DNA from 3 places in the Thermosulfuriphilus sp. genome. Region 2 is predicted to be linked to each of the others. Evidence: riboswitches for the same ligand, from Rfam matches in the RefSeq annotation. Region 2 holds a riboswitch; each other region holds the start of a gene.
What was found. A riboswitch is a leader RNA that binds a small molecule or an ion and turns the genes downstream of it on or off. The one in region 2 is predicted to bind cobalamin.

Region 1: it holds a riboswitch for cobalamin, as region 2 does, so the genes downstream of both, ACXJJX_RS04865 (TonB-dependent receptor) here and ACXJJX_RS00800 (cobaltochelatase subunit CobN) in region 2, are expected to answer to the same signal.
Region 3: it holds a riboswitch for cobalamin, as region 2 does, so the genes downstream of both, ACXJJX_RS05045 (sirohydrochlorin cobaltochelatase) here and ACXJJX_RS00800 (cobaltochelatase subunit CobN) in region 2, are expected to answer to the same signal.

What each region holds. Positions count from the first base shown of each region.
Region 1 covers NZ_JBPMLP010000031.1:12,070-18,379, reverse strand. The annotation lists gene ACXJJX_RS04870 (TonB-dependent receptor plug domain-containing protein) at 50-574, opposite strand; gene ACXJJX_RS04865 (TonB-dependent receptor) at 601-1,845, opposite strand; cobalamin riboswitch at 1,953-2,164, opposite strand; gene ACXJJX_RS04860 (HAD family hydrolase) at 2,270-3,115, shown strand; gene ACXJJX_RS04855 (hypothetical protein) at 3,130-3,324, shown strand; gene ACXJJX_RS04850 (IMP cyclohydrolase) at 3,401-4,006, shown strand; gene ACXJJX_RS04845 (hybrid sensor histidine kinase/response regulator) at 4,003-5,178, opposite strand; gene ACXJJX_RS04840 (response regulator) at 5,160-6,310, opposite strand, start outside.
Region 2 covers NZ_JBPMLP010000004.1:40,895-47,204, forward strand. The annotation lists gene ACXJJX_RS00785 (hypothetical protein) at 1-6, opposite strand, end outside; gene ACXJJX_RS00790 (WD40 domain-containing protein) at 3-872, opposite strand; gene ACXJJX_RS00795 (energy-coupling factor transporter transmembrane component T family protein) at 869-1,621, opposite strand; cobalamin riboswitch at 1,819-2,031, shown strand; gene ACXJJX_RS00800 (cobaltochelatase subunit CobN) at 2,153-5,269, shown strand; partial or broken gene ACXJJX_RS00805 (cobaltochelatase subunit CobN) at 5,253-5,795, shown strand; gene ACXJJX_RS00810 (radical SAM protein) at 5,847-6,310, shown strand, end outside.
Region 3 covers NZ_JBPMLP010000032.1:39,611-45,920, forward strand. The annotation lists gene ACXJJX_RS05030 (ferredoxin-like domain-containing protein) at 39-725, opposite strand; gene ACXJJX_RS05035 (RrF2 family transcriptional regulator) at 754-1,182, opposite strand; gene ACXJJX_RS05040 (TPM domain-containing protein) at 1,273-2,310, opposite strand; cobalamin riboswitch at 2,443-2,637, shown strand; gene ACXJJX_RS05045 (sirohydrochlorin cobaltochelatase) at 2,741-3,673, shown strand; gene cobI (precorrin-2 C(20)-methyltransferase) at 3,683-4,393, shown strand; gene ACXJJX_RS05055 (ABC transporter substrate-binding protein) at 4,390-5,298, shown strand; gene ACXJJX_RS05060 (FecCD family ABC transporter permease) at 5,277-6,310, shown strand, end outside.

The DNA of each region.
Region 1 (6,310 bases), on a different contig from region 2:
GCTGAGCGAGAGGTCTACCCGACTAAAATCGGTAATTATGTGTTTATGGTCATAGGCGTATCGCCGGCCGGTATACTGATAGTAGATCCCGGCGGTTAACTTCTGCCAGTTTAGGGTCCCTCGAAAGTCCTACTTTGTGCTGGGGAACAAGGGCCAAATTTTCGTATTTGTCTTCCTGACCTTCCGTATAGGTATAGTTGATCGAGATCTGAAGCCAAGCATAGGGTCGGGCCTCGATGACGGTTTCTAGCCCGGAGACATTAGCCGTTCCCGAATTATAGTAACTCCAGGTAGTATAGTTAAATCCGATTCGATCTTCGTAGTGAGTGTTAAAATAGACAGCTTCCCAACGAAGTCTTCCGCCGAAAAGATCCTGTTCCAGACCAAGGTCTCCGCCGGTGCTTTCCTCGGGTTCGAGATCAGGATTGCCGTAGCGGGGATGATAGAGATTAAAGAGGGAAGGGGCCCGGAATCCCGTGGCCAAGTTTCCTTTGAGTTTTAGGTTGTAGGGGAGGAAGAAGGCGGCTCCAAGCTTGTAGGTGCCATGGGTACCGAACTCTTCGTGGTCGTCAATTCGCTTTCTTAAACTTGCTCATATGGTCAATCCAAGCAAGTACCGAACTCTTCGTGGTCGTCAATTCGCCCTCCGATATTGACGACGAGGCGATCCTTCAAGAGGCTTAAAAAGAGATTGGTGTAGTAGGCAAAGGTGTCGATTTCGTCGGCATAGTCGGCCGTACTCCAGCTAGAGGCATAGTAGTATCTTCCTTGTTCCCGATAGTATTCGATACCAGCGGTCAGGACCGCCTCGTTCCGGAGACGGAAGTGATTGAGAAAGACCACCGGATAGGTTTTCCCCCGGGAGAGCCCCTCTGAGGCCGAATCGGTCACCTTGGTCCCATCTAAACGGTACCCAAGGATACCATCATCAGGGTCAAAACGATCAGTTCGGAAAAAATTATAACCCAAATTGAGGCTCCAGTCCCACCAAGGAAAGGGACTCTGGGAGATCTCAAGATTACTGATAAGGATGGTCTGACGCCTTTCGGCATTGGGGTCATTGTAGGCCTTAAAACTTTTGTAATCCCACTGGCCGTAATTGAGGAAGGAATAAGCATAACGAAGGTTTATATCGACCTTAATATCCTTAAAGAACCTTGGTCCTTTTTTAAAAAGTTCGGTGTTGAGATTGGCATCAAGGGTTGTCTGACGGAACTTGCTGTCTTTATATAGACCGCCAGCATTTATTCCTGAGACTCCGAGATAATATCCCAGCCCTTTTGCTGTTCCTCGGACACTGGCCGCTGCTGTCTTGGTATCATAGCGACCAAACTTGGCCTGGGCTGAGGCCCGGTTAGGCCCTCCGCCTTTGGGGGTAAATATCTGAATGGCTCCAGTCATAGCATTTGAGCCGTAGAGGGAGCTCTGGGGTCCCCGGACGATTTCGATGCGTTCCAGGTCGTAGACGTCGATATAGCTCCAGAAGTCTCCAAAATCATTGGCCGGATTAGTCGGATTGTAGATTCTGATTCCGTTAAAAAGAACGGCTGTGTCTTGATTTTTACCCCCTCTGAGACGCACGTAACCCCACTGGCCGAGCCAGCCATTGTGTTTGACGTCCAAGGCTGGATAAGTCTCCATGATCTGGTATAGGCTCTCCACTTGGCGATTTTCGATCTCCTTTTTGGAGATAACGGTCACTGAGTCTGGGAGCCTGCTGGCCTCTACCGGAGATCTGGTGGCGGTTACGACCACCTCTCCTAGCTCAAGACTTGTTTGGGCCAAGGTGAGGGAAGGTAAGAGACTGAAGGCTAAAAGTAAGGAAAACAGAGACCTTAAGAACATAACAGCACCTCCTCGCGAAGTTTTTTCGTGAGGAGGCTTCAGGGGTAGAAGTTCCTGGAAGGGGGTCCCCTTCTTCAGGAACGAGGCAGTTAGCCCCGAAGCCTCGCTCCCTTAAAGGGCCCCGGGCCGGTATCCCGGCTTCCGGATCAACCTACTTACCGCGCCTTCCCGGGGCCCTATGGGGCCCCAGTGGCCTGTCGCCTGGAGTCCTCCAGGCCTAGCGGTGTTCGTCCCCGGTCACGGTTGCGGGCCAGCGCCGGTCTTGCACCGGACTTCCCGTTTAACCCCCTTCAAGGGCACCCGGGGCCCTTTAGGTTGAAGTTGAATGTCGATTGGTAGCACAAAATTTTTCCTTTGTCTATTGAGGACATCACTCCATCTCTGATCTTTACACCCCGCCAAGACCAAGGGTATATGAGGATTTATGGACATTAGGTATTCTCGAAGGCCGGCCCTTGGGCCGCTTTTTTGTCATTTCTGGCCGGGGCTAAAGCTTCTCTCCTGGGATGTCAATCAGACTTTGGTGGCGGAAAACACCATGGTCGCCTTAGCAGGCTTGGCTGGCCATAGAAAGAGGGCCCAAGAGATCGTCGAGGCCCAGACTGCTGGCCGTCGTCCGGTGGAGACCACCCTGAAAGAACTGGCCCGGCTTACGGCTGGGCTTCCCCTGGAAGATATCGTTTCCTATGTCTGTTCTCTGCCGGAGCTGCCGGGGTTAAGGCTGACCTTGAAGGCCTTCTGCCGGGCTGGTCTTATCCAGATCATTAACTCTACGGGATACACCGTTGTTCTTTCCCTTTGGAACAAAATCCTTCAGAGGCACCTAGGTGAGGCCCCGTTTTCTAAGATCATAGCCAATCGTCTCCGTTTTGAAGATAGCCGTGGGGAGGAGGTCCCGGAAGAAGAGGTCTTAGAGACTGCTGTCGCCCTCCTTGAGGGAAAGAGGCCTCAACGGGATTTGTTTGTCTCCGGAGACCTTGATCTGGTAATCTCCGCCGAAGAGGCTAAAGCGGTATTCCTGGAGCAGATTATCAGACAAGAGGGTCTATTTATGTCAGAGGTGGCCCACATTGGTGACTCCATGGGAGACTCGGAGGTCATTGCCTGGATGGCCAAAAACGGAGGCCTAGGGCTAGCTTTTAATGCCCGCCCCGAGCTTGTTCTGTTCCTGGAGCGCCTTTCAGAGAGGCGTCTTCCAGGCCAGGCCGTCATTGTTAGCTCTAGCGATCTTCGAGATCTGGCTCCGGTAATCTTAGGAGAGACCCTTTAATCAAGGAGGGGGTGATGGAGAAGTGCCGGAAGGAGGGCTGTCAGGGGGTGCTGGAGCTCCGAAGGTTCACTATAGCCATAAAAGAAGGGGGAAGAGTCTCTTTCTGGGAGATACTGGCTCTGGTCTGTTCGTCATGCGGTCAGATAGTCCAAGAGATTTCAGAAGGCGCAGGAGACCGGGAAGAGGCGCTCTTTTTTCTGGGGTATTAGGCCTCATAATTGAGGCCCTTTGGAGATCATGATAGAAAAGCCACAAATCTAACTTTTCCTCACAAGGAGGTCAACGGTGAAGATTAAGCGGGCTCTTATTAGTGTAACCGATAAGACCGGAGTGATTGATTTTGCTAAGGCCCTTCATGAAATGGGGGTGGAGATTATCTCTACCGGGGGGACGGCCCGGGTGATCCGTGAGGGAGGGGTTCCGGTAACCGACGTCTCAGAGGTAACCAAATTTCCTGAGATGCTGGATGGTCGGGTAAAGACCCTTCATCCGGCCATTCATGGAGGCATCTTGGCCATTCGGGAAAATGTCTCTCATATGGAGGCCCTAGTTCAGCATGGGATCTCTACTATTGATCTAGTGGCGGTCAATCTCTATGCCTTTGAAAAGACAGTGGCTTCCGGGGCGGATCTTGATACCGCTATAGAAAACATCGACATTGGTGGCCCGACCCTTCTTCGAGCTTCGGCCAAAAACTTCCGCTATGTAACGGTTATAGTCGATCCGGCTGACTACGAGACGGTGCTCTACGAGATGAGAGAAAACAATGGGGCCACTACCCTTAAAACCAGATTTCTCCTGGCCCGTAAGGTCTTTGAGACTACTAGCCGTTACGATACCGCCATCTTTAACTATCTCTCCAGTATTGATCCCGGTAGGGCTTTGGTCTAAGAGGACTCTTGAGGGAGGAAGACGTAAAATATAACTCCTTCGTCCCTCCCGGGAGCTGGGGAGATGAGGCCCAGCTTTCCTCCCAAGGCCTCAAGGACTAGGCGGCAGAAGTAAAGACCCAGCCCCATTCCTCCCTTCTTTCCCCGGGAGCAGAGTTGAACAAATGGTTCAAAGACAGCCTTTTGGAGCTCCTGAGGAATAGGGCGGGCGTGGTTAAAGACACTAATCAAGACTCCCTGGGGGAGATCCTTGATGAGTTCCGAACCTCGGGCTCTTTCCAGGCGGAGGCACACGTCTCCGTGGCCGTATTTCATCGCATTGCCCAGGAGGTTATCAATTACCCGATGAAGGAGGTGACGGTCACTTAGGATCTCGTCTCCTTCTGTGAAGTCTTCAAAGATTATCCGGCGCCTTTGTTCTTGGGCCTGGGGCTGATAGAAGGTGATCAGTTCTTCAATAAGCTCTCGGGGATCAAAGCTCTTTAGTTCTAGCCGCAGGCGGCCTTCGCGGGTAGCGGCCAAGATGAGTAGATCCTCCAAAAACTGCCGCTGTCGATCAAGGACTTCGTAGACCAGGGAAAGCCAGCGCCGGTGACGGGCTTTTAGGTCCTCTTGGAGGAGGAGGTCAAGATAACCCATGGCCACCTGGAGGGGGTTCCTCATGTCATGGACGATCATGTTGGTAAAACTGACGAGGGAACGCAGGCGTTCTTCCTGTTGTTCGATTCGTTCCTCAAGGATCTCTCTTTGGTGTTTTCGACGGAGGAGGAGATTGATCTTTTTAAGGAGTAGACGATGATCAATGGGACGGGTCAGATAGTCATCAGCCCCTATCTCCATCCCCAAAACGGCATCTCCGACCTCAAGTCTCTTTGAGGTGATAAGGACGAAGGGGAGATCCTTTAAGTGGGGATCGGCACGCAACAGTTGGCAGAAGTCGTAGCCGGAGACCTCAGGCATCATGACATCACAGATGATAAGATCAATTCTTTCTCGGCGGAGCAACTCCCAGGCCTTCTCAGAGGATTGGGCCTTCAGAATCCTATAGCCAGCTCCCCCCAGGATACCTTCAAGAAGAAGGAGGTTGTCTGGATTGTCGTCAACTACCAGGACAGTGGCCCTTGATCCTGAGAGCTCTTGCGGTTCTCTAAGGTTTATTTTTCCGGGAGCCATTTGTAAACCACACTGATCAGATCTTCCGGATCAAATGGTTTGGCAATATAGTCATTGCAGCCGGCCTCAAGGATTCTTTCCCTGTCTCCACTCATGGCTTTGGCCGTTAGAGCAACCACTGGCACGTCTTCGAGGCCGGGAAGTCTTCTAATGAGCTGGGTGGCCTCAAGCCCGCTTATTTCCGGCATCTGGATATCCATAAGAATTAGATCAGGACGTTCAAGGGAGGCCAATTCGATGGCCTCCCGGCCATTTAAGGCCCTGATGATCTTGAATCCACGTCTTTTGAGAATTTCTCCAATAAAATATTGGTTATCCGGATTGTCTTCGGCAACCAGTATCTTTCGTCCCCCTGGTCGGATTCGAGCCGAGGAGGGCCTTGCCGAAGAGGGCTCTTGGGTGGTGAGCCCCAAGGCCTCCTTGATCTGCTTGATTAGGTTCTCGCGGCTGATGTTACCCTTGTAGACAATGCCCCGGACGTTTCCCTTAAGTGTGGCCAGTTGGTCTTCCTCAAGATCAAGGGAAGTAAGAATCATCACTGGGGTCTGAGAAATGACAGGGATTTCAGCCAGCCTCTCCAGGAAGGAAAAACCGTCCATAATCGGCATCTTAAGATCGAGGAGGATGAGATCAGGACGCTTTTCCTGGGCGATCTTAAGGCCTCCTTGACCATCAAATGCGAAAAAAAGCCGCCAGCCAGTGGATCTTAAAAGGACTCCCAGTTCTCTGATAACAATCATGTCATCGTCTATAATAAGAATTTTTTTCTCTTCAGGACTTATCTCCTCTCGAGGCTCTAAATCCCGTTTAAGGGTCTGTTTGATCAGGTTCTTCCAGGTATCATCGGGCAGACGTTTTTTGCTTCGCCGATCACGGGGGAGAACAAGGGTGAAGGTCGATCCCTTTCCCGGTTGGCTACTGACGGAGATCTCACCACCTAGGAGCTCGGTAAGTTTTTTTACGATGTGGAGCCCTAGGCCCGAACCACCGTATTTTCTGGTGATTGAGCCGTTTAACTGACGAAAGGCCTCAAAGATGACCTTTTCCTGGCCAGGGGGGATACCTATTCCGGTATCCCGGACCTCAAAACGGACGATGTCCCTCTCCGGCCCTTCTTTGAGGTTGATCTTGA
Region 2 (6,310 bases):
AATCACGGCAAAGTCTCCCTGGGGAGAAACAGCCACTGATTCCCAAACCGAGACTCGGTCATAGAAGGGTTCAAAGGGGGGATACGATAGCGGCCAATCTCCCGGCCTCTTTCACCATCTAGGACGTAAAAGGTCTCCGGAGTGTAGGGATGATCGGCTGGAAGTCGATCTGAGGCCATGGTGGAGACAAGGGCGATTAGTTTTCCCTGGGGATCGCTGTCTGCATAGATCAGAGAAAGCTCAGCCGGCCCTCCCTGAGGCCAAGCCCAGCGGAGTCTCCCTTCAGGGCTTAGACGATAGATCCTGGAGAGCCTCCGCCAGTAGCCTTTGACCTTATCCATCCAGGAGTGGATCCCCAAGACGAGGAGATCCCCGTTTTTTAGGACCTTGAGCCGATAACAGCCAGGTTGCCTGTAGATGCCGTAGATGTCGCCCTTCTCTGGCGGAGTCCCCGGGAGAAGGTCGTCTGCCAGGCGAAACTGCCACAGGGGCTGACCATTTTCGGCCCGGGCAGCGTAGATGAAGCCATCTGGACCCTGCTCGCCATAGTAGATGATTTGGCCATCAGGGGAGAAGGCAACCCTTTTTACCATGGCTTCAGGGATTCGCTTCTGCCAAAGGATCTTTCCGTCTCTGGTGCTAACGACCATGATCCGCCCTAAGAAGGTTCCGATGGCCAAAAGATCTCCAGTGGGAGAGAAGGTAAGGAAAACATCCGGGGGGTGGCCGGCCCGAACGTAGAAGGAGACGTCTTCCAGGCCGATCCGGAAGGCAAGAGAAAGACCAGGGACTTTGGGGATAAAATCCTCTCCTTGGCCAATTCTAACGGGGATGAAGGCCAAAATGGCAATGACAATTAACATTCTGGTCATCTCAGGTCTCCTAGAGATAGAATCTCGCTAAAGAAAGAATAGAGGTGTCTTAAGGGGCTAAAATAGAAAATTTCCTGTTGATAGAGCCAGAAGAGGATCTTTAGAGTTGCCACTGCCAAGGCCAGAAAAAATAAGCTCAGGCTGAGGGCCAGCTCTCTGCGAGGCCAAATTAACCGGCGGTAATGGCTCCGGGGCTTTAGGGGATCAAAGCCCCGGGTGAGCAGGGCCTCGGCTACCTCCCGGGAGCGCCTTACGGCCCCGGCCAGGATGGGAAGGGGGCTAGCGAGTTCAGTGGTTATCGTCCTGCGGATCCCCTGAGATAAGGGCCGGTACCCCTTAAGCCGCATGGCTGCCCGGACATTGGCCATCTCTTCAGCGATGACCGGTAGAAATCTGATGGCCATAATGGAGAGGAAAGAAAGCCCGTAAGGGATCCTGAGACCTATCAGCCCCCAGAAGAGCTTGTCTGGAGGGGTGGAAAGGCATAGGGAAAGGCCGGCCAAAAGGCCACTTATAAAGCGCAGAGACTGGATTAGACCGTAATAAATCCCCTGTTTGTAAACATAAAGGCCCCCTAGGTGGAGATTGCCTATGTCCAGCGGAGGAACAAGGGTGAAGAGGACCGTTCGGGGAAAACACTGGTAGAACATTCCCTGACTGAACATAATCCCCCAGGCAGTAAAGGCAACAAAGACAAGGGTAAGTTTGATCCTTGACCATGAGGGTCTGGCCAAAGCGAAAAGGATCATCGTCAAAAATGCTAGCGCTCCCAGACTTAAGGCCTAATCAAGGCTTATGGCCAGAAGAGAGACCGAAAGGGTGAAGAAGAGCTTGGTCCGGGGATCAAGCCTCTTTAACATGCCGGCCATTATAAACTAAAGGGCGCCCAGGGGAAGGGATTTGAGATTTGACTTTCTCACGGCTTCTGGTATTTGCACTTAGAGTGCCTTGCTTTAAGGCCCCGGGTGCCCTTGAAGGGGGGTTAAACGGGAAGTCCGGTGCAAGACCGGCGCTGGCCCGCAACCGTGACCGGGGACGAACACCGCTAGGCCTGGAGGACTCCAGGCGACAGGCCACTGGGGCCCCATAAGGCCCCGGGAAGGCGCGGTAAGTAGGTTGATCCGGAAGCCGGGATACCGGCCCGGGGCCTTTGAGTGGGAGGAGGGCTTCGAGGCTTCCTGTCCCCTCCCGAAAGGATCCTTGAATCCTTTTCGGGAAGCTTCTTTGGCTTCCTGCCCCCTCCCGCTCCTGAATCATCACTTTGGCTTGAAGGAGCGGGAATGTATCGGTTTATCTATTACACTTCCTCTGGAACGGAGCTGACCGCCCTGGGGCGGGCCGCAAGACGCCTTAAAGCTGAGGGCCTCCCCGTTGAGATTATTGCCCGAAGTCGACTTGACATTTTTGATAATCGAGAAATCGAAAAGTTAGCGGCTTCAGCGGCTCGGGCGGTGGCTGTAATCCTTGCCCCTCATGGAGGAGATGATTCTATCCCCGGCTATCTAAGCCTCCTTGAGTCCGCCCGCCAGGCTCTGATCCACATTCAGCCCACTGGAGGCAGTGATGAGGACCAGGCCCTAGCCGCCAGATACTGTGATCTTGATTCACCGGCTTTCAAAAGAAGATTTCTTTATCTCCGCTATGGGGACGAGGAGAACCTCTATCGTTTTTTCAAGGATCTCTTCTTCACAGTGAGCGGCCGCCAGGAGGCAGCCCCTCCTCCTGTTGCCCCTCTTTTTGAGGGGATCTATCATCCGGAGTACTCTGGCCCCGGGGATCTTGAGGCCTATCTCTCCTGGGCTAAAAAGAGGCTAGGGATGGGGGCTCCGGTAGTAGGAATCTGGTTCTATCAGGGATACTACCTTTCTGGAGATCTGGATCCAGTCGATGAATTTATCAAGGCCTTTGAGTCTCAGGGCATTATTCCTCTGGCTGTCTTTCATCGCCGATTTGTGGATCAGGATCTTCCGGCCCGCTCTCCGACTGAAGTGGTCGAGTGCTTCTTTAAACTTAAAGGAACTTCGGTAATAAGGGCCCTAGTATCTCTACAACCCTTCTCCATGACCCTTCTTTGGCCGGAGACAGCGGCCATTTATCCCGGCCTCAAGGTCTCGGTCCTCCAGGCCCTGACCAGCTTTTCTTCCCGGAGAAGCTGGGAGGCGGAGCATATGGGGCTTTCCCCCATGGAGCTTTCCATCTCAGTGGCCCAACCAGAGTTTGACGGTTGCCTTATCACCACCTTAGTGGCTACAAGAGAGATCGTCGGCCGGGATGAGATCACCGGGGCCCGTTTGGCCCGTTTTGTCCCCCTTAAGGAGAGGCTCCTCAAGGTGGCCCGTCAGGCGACCGCTTGGGCCAAGCTGGCTTCGCTTCCTCCCTCCGAAAAAAAGGTGGCCATTGTCTTTCACCATTATCCGCCTCGGGCCGAGACAATGGGGTGTGCCTTTGGACTTGACAGCTTTGAGAGTGTGGTCCGTCTTCTCAAATCTCTAAAAAAGGCTGGTTTTAAGGTTGATCGTCTCTACAAAGACGGCGATGAGCTGGCCAGGGAACTTTTGACAACCCTTATCCATGACCGGCGCTACCTTCCGGCCCGAGAGCTCGCCAAAAGGGCCATAGCTGCCCTCTCCCCGGGGGACTATGTGGCCTTCTGTCGGTCATTTTCTTCCCGGGTTCAGGAAGAGCTCTCTCAGGCCTGGGGAAGCCCACCGGGGGAAGTATTTGTCCACGAGGGACGTCTTCTCATCGGGGGGCTGATAAATGGCCATATCTTTATCGGCCTTCAGCCACCTAGAGGGCATCTTGAGCGCTTGGAGGGTCTTTCTCCAGAGCAGCTCAATCTCCACGACCCTGGGCTTCCTCCTACTTATCATTACCTGTGTTTCTATCGCTGGCTCAAAGAGGGCTTTGGGGCTCAGGTGGTAATCCATGTGGGCAAACATGGTTCTCTGGAATGGCTGCCAGGTAAGGCCGTAGCCCTTTCCGAGGATTGCTATCCTGATGTGGCTATCGATGATTTGGCTAACGTCTATCCGTACATTGTCAACGATCCTGGCGAGGGGACCCAGGCCAAAAGGCGTAGTTATTGTGCCATCATCGATCATATGATCCCTCCCCAGATGGCCGCGGGCCGTTACGGGGCTTTGGAGGAGATGGCCGAAAAGATCAACCAATGGCATATCCTCAGGCAGGAAAGTCCAGCCAAGGCCGATCTTATCCTTGAGGACCTCAAAAGACTCATTGAGGAAACCCATCTCGCAGAGGATATTCCTCTTTCTGATGATGAAGCCCCTGAGAGTCTGCTCAAAAAGATCCATGACTACCTTGAGGAGATTGCTGAAACTAATGTCAATGACGGCCTTCATATCCTTGGCGAAGTCCCCGAAGGCCAGAGGCTTTGGTCGACCCTTGCGGCCATGCTTAAGGTTCCCTCTGGTCCCTGGCCATCTCCTTTTGAGGTTTTAAAGGAACTTCTCCCTCAGGCCTCAGCTCCGGAGAGGTATGCCCACCTTGAGGCTCTTATAAAGGAGGCCCTTAAGGGGCAGCTTCCAGAGGATCCAAGGCTTAAGGCAGCCCTTGGCTTTGTAAGGGAAGAACTTTATCCCCGAGTCCTAGGGATCAAAGAGGAGATGGACTACCTCATGGAAACCCTTTCCGGGGGATTCGTCCCTCCGGGGCCCTCTGGCGCCCCTACCCGTGGCAACACAGAAGTTTTGCCTACGGGACGCAACTTCTATTCTGTCGATCCCTTAAAGATCCCTTCTCCTGAGGCCTGGGAGATTGGGCGTCGTCATGCTGAGGCTCTGGTGGCCAAGTATTTTAAGGAACACGGACGCTACCCCCAAGCAGTGGCCATGGTGATCTGGGGCTCTCCCACCATGCGCACCAGGGGAGATGACTTCGCCGAGGCCCTGTATCTTCTAGGGGTAAGACCACTGTGGCAGGAAGGCAGTGGTCGGATCAGGGACATCGAAGTCATTCCCACACAGGAGCTTAAGTTTCCTCGAATTGACGTCACCATCAGGACCAGCGGCTTCTTCAGGGATGCCTTTCCCAATCTTATGGAGCTCTTTGATCGGGCTGTTCGTCTGGTGGCCGCTTTAAAAGAGCCACCGGAAAAGAACTTTCTGGCGGCCCACGTGAAAAGAGATCTTCAGGAACTCCTCAAAAAAGGCCTCTCTAGGGAGGAGGCCCTCAGGCAGGCCACCTTCAGGGTCTTTTCTGATCGCCCTGGTACCTATGGGTCGGGGATACCAGAAGTCCTTGATGCCGGCTCCTGGGAGGCCCCAGAGGATCTGGGGGAAGTCTATATAAGATGGGGGGGGATATGCCTACGGGGAGAAGACGTACGGAGCCCCGGCCCAAGAGGGCTTCAGACGAGTCCTCTCGCGGGTTGAGGCTACCGTTAAAAACATTGATACCCGGGAGATGGATATCTTTTCCTCAGATGATTTTAATGCCTACCACGGGGGCCTTAATACCGCCGTTATGCTAGCCTCCGGGAGACGTCCTTCGTCATATACCGGAGATTCATCCGATCCCCAGGCCCCAAAGGTTCGGACTACGGCCGAAGAAGCCCGTTTTATCTTCCGCACGCGGGTTCTTAATCCCCGCTGGATCGAGGGCATGAAGCGCCATGGTTACAAAGGAGCCGGGGATCTGTCGCGTTTGGTGGATATCTGTTTTCAGTGGGATGCCACCAGTAAGGTCCTGGCTGACTGGATGTATGAATCTCTGGCCCGGACTTACGCCCTGGATGAGGACATGCAACGCTTCTTTGAGGAACACAATCCCCAGGCCCTTCTAAACATTGCCGAACGTCTCCTTGAAGCCGCCAAACGGGGCCTCTGGGAACACCCTAAGGAAGAAATGATGGATGAGCTAACCGATCTTTTTCTCAAATTGGAGGCCCAGGTGGAATGAAGCCTCAGTCCTTCTCTATAGAGCTTCTGGTTCTTATCCTTACCAGTTCTTATCCTTACCAGGGCCTGTAACCTTTCCTGCCGGTATTGCTATCTTGACTGTGGGCCGGAAGGGGAGGCCATGTCGGAAGAGGTTTTAAGGGAAACATATATAGGTCAACTTAAATCGATTATCTGGCAGGTGGCCATGTCGGAAGAGGTTTTAAGGGAAACCCTGGCCCACCTTAAGACTCAGCCTAAAGAGATTATCCTCTCTGGAGGAGAGCCTACTATTTTTCCCGATAATCTAAAGAACATTCTAGAAATCCTGAGGACTCGCTTTCCTGAGGCCCGAATCTCCCTCCAGACCAATGCTACCCTTCTTTCTTCGACTTTGATTTCCTTAATTCACCACTTTGGTCTTGGAGTGGGGGTAAGTATTGATGGCCCCCCAGAGATTAACGAATCCCTAAGAGGTAAGACCGGCTCTGTGATGGCCGGACTCAAACTGTTGGCCCAAGAGGCTTTAGGCTGTGG
Region 3 (6,310 bases), on a different contig from region 2:
GGGCCCCTTGTCTTTTTCTAAGGATCCCCGGTCAATCTTTAGGCCACCTTTTTAGCCTCAGTGGACTCACCAAGGATGGCCTTTTTAAACTCCTCAAAGCCTATCCGGTCAATGAGTCTTCCCAGACGATCCATCTTTTTGGCGTTTTTTTCATAATACTTGATAATCCGGTCGGCAATCTCCAGGGCCTCTTCGGTGGAGACGTTTTCAATCAAAGTCTGGGCCAGCCTTGGCCGGGCCCCACCGTTTCCGCCGACAGTGATCGTCCAGCCCCGACCCTTGCCGATAAAACCGAGATCCTTAATACAGGTCTCGCTACACTGGTTGGGGCAACCGGCGACTCCAATTTTGAACTTGGCCGGAAGCTGATAGCCATGATAGCGCTTGTCAAGTTCGGCCCCCAGACCGATGGCATCCTGTTGCCCTAGACGGCAAAAGGTTGTCCCCGGGCAGACTTTAACACTGCGCACACAGGCCCCTACCGCTGCCCCAGGGTCAACCCCGAGCTCTTCCCAGATACGATCGATGTCTTCCTCTTTGATGCCGACAATGGCAATTCGATCGGCACTGGTGAGTTTAAGGGCCTTAGCACCGTATTTTTCGGCAATATCGGCGATCCGACGCAGGAACTCAGGGGTCACCACTCCCAAGGGAACATGGGGAACGATGGCGTAAGTGGTCTTGTCTCTTTGAAGCACAGCTCCCTTCTCTCCGTCTTTAAGCATAATGAACCTCCTTCTCTCTTTGTTTTTTTTATTGAGAAGCCTTTTTTCTAAAGACCTTCTTGACCTCTGAAAGTCTAGTTCGGGCCAAGTGATCCCTGGCCACCTGGGTTATTTCTTTGATTAGCCCGCCCCATATGCATTCGAGACCATCACAGATCGGGGTCTCAAAAAGGCAATCACTAGGCTCAAGGGGCCCTTCTATGGCCTCATAGATCTCAAGGAGACTGATCTCCTCTGAGGGGCGGCCAAGCGTAAAACCCCCTTTAGGCCCTCGGGTCGATCTCACCAGGGCCCGGCGCCCCAAACGCTGAAGCACCTTGGCCAAGTGGGACTCTGAGACCCCAAGACAGGAGGCAATCTCCTTGACTCTGAAGGCCTGACCCTCCCGGGCTGCTAGATAGGCCATAGCATGGAGGGCCAAGGAAGCCGCTTCGGAAATCTTGAAGATACTGTTCATCTCAGGGCCTCACTGTGAGAATTTAGGAACTTAAATACCTTTTTATTTTTTTCTTGTCAAGAGTTTTTTTCGTTTTAAAAAAATTTTTACTTAATGACGAGCAGGATGAGGAAAACCGTTTTCATCAAAGATAAGATCTTTAAAGGCAAAAATATAGGGATGGTCAAGGCTTTGGAAGTACCACTGATTGAGATGGTTGAAGCGGATGAAACGGTTCATGCTGGCAAAGTCAAGCATCCACCCTCCATCGCCCCGGCGAAGGAAGTAGGGCGGAAGGTCCCTTCTGGACACTGGAAAGCGGATTACAGCCCGGTCTCCCCGGACAAAGACCTCTGGCCTCGGGGCCTTAAGGAGAGATCTCAAGGAGTTGTCCTGCTGGGCATCTGTGACCACCCAACTTCGGAAAAATCGACGGCTGTCCTCGGTATAGAGGCCAAGGTCCGGATCTTTTATGTGGAGGCGAAGCACCTGCTTGTACTTCTCTAGGGCCGCAAGCGGGTTAGGTTGGGGACCAAATTCTGACCTGAAAGCGAGAGTCTCTTTTTGTGGACCAAAAGAACCGATTTTGACCTTGGCCTTGGCCCCGGCCCCCCCAGAAAGATAAGTAAGTTCCCTCCCAGGTCCTTTTAGGGGCTCATAGTTTGCTTTTTCCATGGCCCGCAGAAGCTCTCCAGCGATAAGCTCCACCGTGGCCTCTATACCAGCCCCTATCCGGCCAGCGGCGAAAAAGGGAGCCATCTGTTTCCTTTCTATATAGCCAATAAAAATATCGGTGAGAAAGGGCTCAAGATCGTAGCCGATCTCCAGCCTGACCTCTCCCCCCTCTGGATCCACCAAGAGGAGGATCCCCCGGGCCCCTTTTGTCTTCCTCCCCAAGGCCTCTTGTTCAAAGATCTCATTGGCCAGAAGATCGATATCCTGGGCCCGCTTTCCAAGGATGACCGTCTTGAGCTCAATATCAAGATCCTTTAAAAGGGCTGCCGTCAGGGTAGCAATTTTCTTTCTCTGGTCCGGGTCCAAGATACCAGCCTGATCAGCCACCGGATCCCAGGAAGGCTCTTTCTGCCCACAGCTTCCAAAGACCCAAGCTAAGGAGAAAATCAAAACCAAGATCCGAACCTTACCCATCTCCACCTTCCTTTAGGCTGGTTGCCCAAATATTTACCCCTTAGATTTTCTAGGTCGGCCATTTAACAAGGTTTTTGAATCTTAAAAGACCTTCCTCTAGCCTGGACAGGACCAAAGCGACGTGCTAATTGTCCAGAAATCCTGGGCCCTGGTTACGGGAAGTCCGGTGGAAGACCGGCGCTGGCCCGCAACCGTGACCGGGGACGAACGCTGCTAGGCCTGGAGTCCTCCAGGCGACAGGCCACTGGGGCGCCGAGGGCCCCCGGGAAGGCGCAGTCAGTAGATTGATCCGGAAGCCGGGAGACCGACCAGGGCCCACAGGGAACGGGGCTTCGAGGCTTCCTGTCCCGTCCTAGAAGACCGGTCGCTAGGCCTCTTCTGACCCGCCTCGAAGCTTCTCCCCAAAAATCAAAACAAAGGGAGGAGCCCTATGCGCATGATCATCTTATTTTTGTTTTGTTTACTGTTGGGAGGTTTTTTAGCCGTCCAGGTAAATGGCTATCAACTTAAGACCCAACACCTCAAGAAGCGCCCGGCCATCGTCATTGCTGCCTTTGGGACCTCTACCCGAGCCCAGGTGACCTTTGACCATTTCAGCCAAAAGCTCAAAGAGGCCTTGCCCGGATATGAGATCCGCTGGGCCTTCACCTCGGAGATTATCCGAGAGAAGATGAATCGGATCTACGCCCAAAAGGGCATAGAGCGCTATCTGCCGAGCCTTCAGGAGGCCCTGGCCAGACTTGAGGCCGAAGGATACCGGAAGGTGGTCGTTCAGCCCCTCCATATCTTTCCCGGATATGAGTATCGCGATGTAGTGGAGATCTGTGCCCGTTTTCCGGGCTTAAGGATCGTCGTCGGTGAACCCCTTCTTTATCGCTGGGAGTATATCCATGAGGTCCTGGAGGCCCTGAAGAAAGAATTCCTTCCCCCAAAGGAGGGATTTAATATTTTGGTGGCCCACGGTACCCCTACAGCAGCCGATCCGGCTAATATCGTCTATCTGGGGCTTCAGTGGATGCTAGAAGAAAAATATCCTAATGTAGCCGTCGGTACCGTAGAAGGGGTCCCTGATGCCGCCAGCATCCTTGAACGGGCCAAGAGGTATCCAGCCGGCCGGGTTCGGTTTATTCCTTTTATGTATGTGGCCGGAGACCACATCATGAACGACATCATGGGAGAGGAGCTTGAGGAAGGGGAGCTCTCTTGGCGTGAGATAGTTGAAGCCGCTGGCAAGAAGGCCGATTGTGTGACTGTCTCCTACCAAGGTAAAAAATATTATCGGGGCCTGGGATTCTACGATGAAATCAACGACCTTTTCATCAAGAATCTCAAACGGGCCCTCAAAATAATGGACCTTTACTAGGGAGGCCTAGTGAAACTAGGAAAACTCTACGGGGTGGGGGTTGGCCCGGGAGACCCCAAGCTCCTGACCTTAAGAGCCGTTGAGGTCTTAAAGGCGGTGGACCATATCTTTGTGGCCGCCTCCACCCGTAACTCTTATTCGGCGGCCTTAAACATCGTCAGGGCCCATATACCTGAAAAAACTATAGTCGAAAGACTGGATTTTCCCATGACCAAAGACCCAAAGCTTCTTGAAGAGGCCTGGAGAAAAAACGCCCAGAAAGTGGCCTATTATCTCCGTCAAGGCCAGGACACAGCCTTCCTGACCCTAGGAGATCCAAGCCTTTATTCCACCTTCGGTTATCTCTACCGGCGGATAAGGCAACTGCTTCCCCAAATTGATTGCGAATTTATCCCCGGGATCTCGGCCTTCCAGGCAGCCGCCGCCAGACTTCGCCTGACCTTGGTCGAGGCCGACCAGTCCCTACTCCTCGCCTCAGGGGCCACCGGTGGCCAGACCATAAGGGAGATGGGAAAGCTGGCTAACTCCCTAGTACTTTATAAAGTGTACCGGAAAACTGAAGATATCCTTGAGGCCCTGGAAGAGATAGGTCGCCTCTGTGAGGCCGTAGCCATTACGGCCTGCGGATTGCCAGAAGAAAAAATCTATGAAAAGGCCGAAGAACTGCGAGGGAAACACCCTCCCTACTTTACCCTTATCCTTGTGGGAGGCAAAAGATGAGTCCCCTGGGACATATTTGGTTCAGTCTAATTTTTTTAGCAATGGTCCTTGGCCCTTTTGCCGAGGCCTGGCCAGAGATCAGCGTAGTGGATGACCGGGGAAAGATGATCGTTCTTAAGTCCCCGGCCCAGCGAATCGTCTCCCTCTACGGGGCCATGACCGAGATCGTCTTTGCTCTCAAGGCTGGAGAGCGCCTTTTAGGGGTAACCGCCCACGAAAACTGGCCTCCAGAGGTCAAGTCCAAGACCCGCATCGGCACCCACCTAAACCCTAACATAGAGCTCATCCTGGCCTTAAAACCAGACCTCGTCCTCCAGGCCTCTATAGCCAGGGGAGGACAGCGGGCAGTGGCTGCCCTGGAGAGAAGAGGCATTGCCGTGGCCGTCTTTAATCCCCGTGATATCCCCGGTGTCTTGAACACAATTGAGAGGGTCGGCCAACTTCTTGGTCGCCACAAAGAGGCCTTAAAGCTCATCTCTGAGATGAAGGGAAGAATCGAGGCCTTAGAGACCCGGGTCTCCAAAACCAAAAGCCGACCGCGGGTCTTCTTTGAGGTCTCCTACCCTACTCTTCTGGCTGCCGGAGGCAAACACATTGTCAGTGACCTCATTCGCCGAGCCGGAGGAGAAAACGTTATCAAAGCCCCTAAGAAGTTTCTCCGAACAGATATCGAACTCATCCTGGCCCTTGATCCCGATATCTATATAGTTCAAAAGGGCCCAATGAATCGTAATCCTGGCCAGATAGAAAAAAGGCCCTATTTTTCCCGCCTACGGGCGGTAAGGGAGGGGCGAGTCTATAGAGTTGATGAATTTATCTTCTCCCGCCCCGGGCCAAGGATCGTAGAGGCCCTGGAGGAACTCGCTCGGATCCTCCATCCAGAATGCTTCTCTCCAACTCCATGATCCCCTTAGAGGAACTCAAGCAAAAAAGGTTTCATTTTCTGATATTTTTTTTGGCGGCCAATCTCTTTTTACTGGCCGCAGTCTTGGCCTCATTATTCTGGGGACGATATCCAGCCCCCCCAGCAGAGCTCCTCTCAAGCCTCTTTTTTCACCCCTCTTCAGATCCTCTTCTTCGGGATATTCTGGAGATAAGGCTTGTCCGTTTGGGGCTTTCTGGTCTGGTAGGGGCTACCCTGGCTGTCAGCGGGGCCGTTTTCCAAGCCCTTTTGCGAAACCCCCTTGCCGAACCATTTACCCTGGGTATCTCCACGGGGGCAGCCTTTGGAGCCACCTTGACCCTTTACGCTGGTCTTTCGCTCCCCACCTTCCTAGGGCTGACCTTCGTGCCCCTGTCGGCCATGGCTGGGGCCTCCCTGACCCTGGTCTTAGTTATGGGTCTGGCCCGGGGAGAGATGGGCACCTTCAGACCTGCAGTCCTTATCCTCGCCGGGATGGTTGTCTCCTCCTTTCTCTCGGCCCTCATCAGCCTTCTTAAAAGCCTGGCTGATGAGACCCTGTCTTCCATCGTCTTCTGGCTCTTGGGGAGCTTTTCCGGCCGGGGAGAAGGCCACCTTCTCTTCCTCATCCCCTATGTGTTACCGGCCCTTTTTCTATCATTCTTTTGGCATCGAGAGCTTGATCTTTTGAGTCTGGGAGACACAGAGGCCGAACACCTCGGTGTCCACGTAAAGGTGGTTCGTTTTTGGTTGCTCCTTGTCTGCTGTCTGGCGGCTGCGGCCACCGTGGCCGTCTCCGGGGTCATCGGTTTTGTAGGCCTGGTCGTCCCCCACCTCGTTCGTTTGGCTATAGGGCCGAGCCACCGCAGCCTTCTGGTTATCTGCCTTGTCCTGGGGGCCGGATTGATGATTCTGGCCGACGTCTTAGCTAGGATTATCCTTCCTACCGGGGAAGAACTCCCTGTGGGAGTGATCACCTCTCTGCTTGGAGGGCCATTTTTTGCTTGGCTACTTTA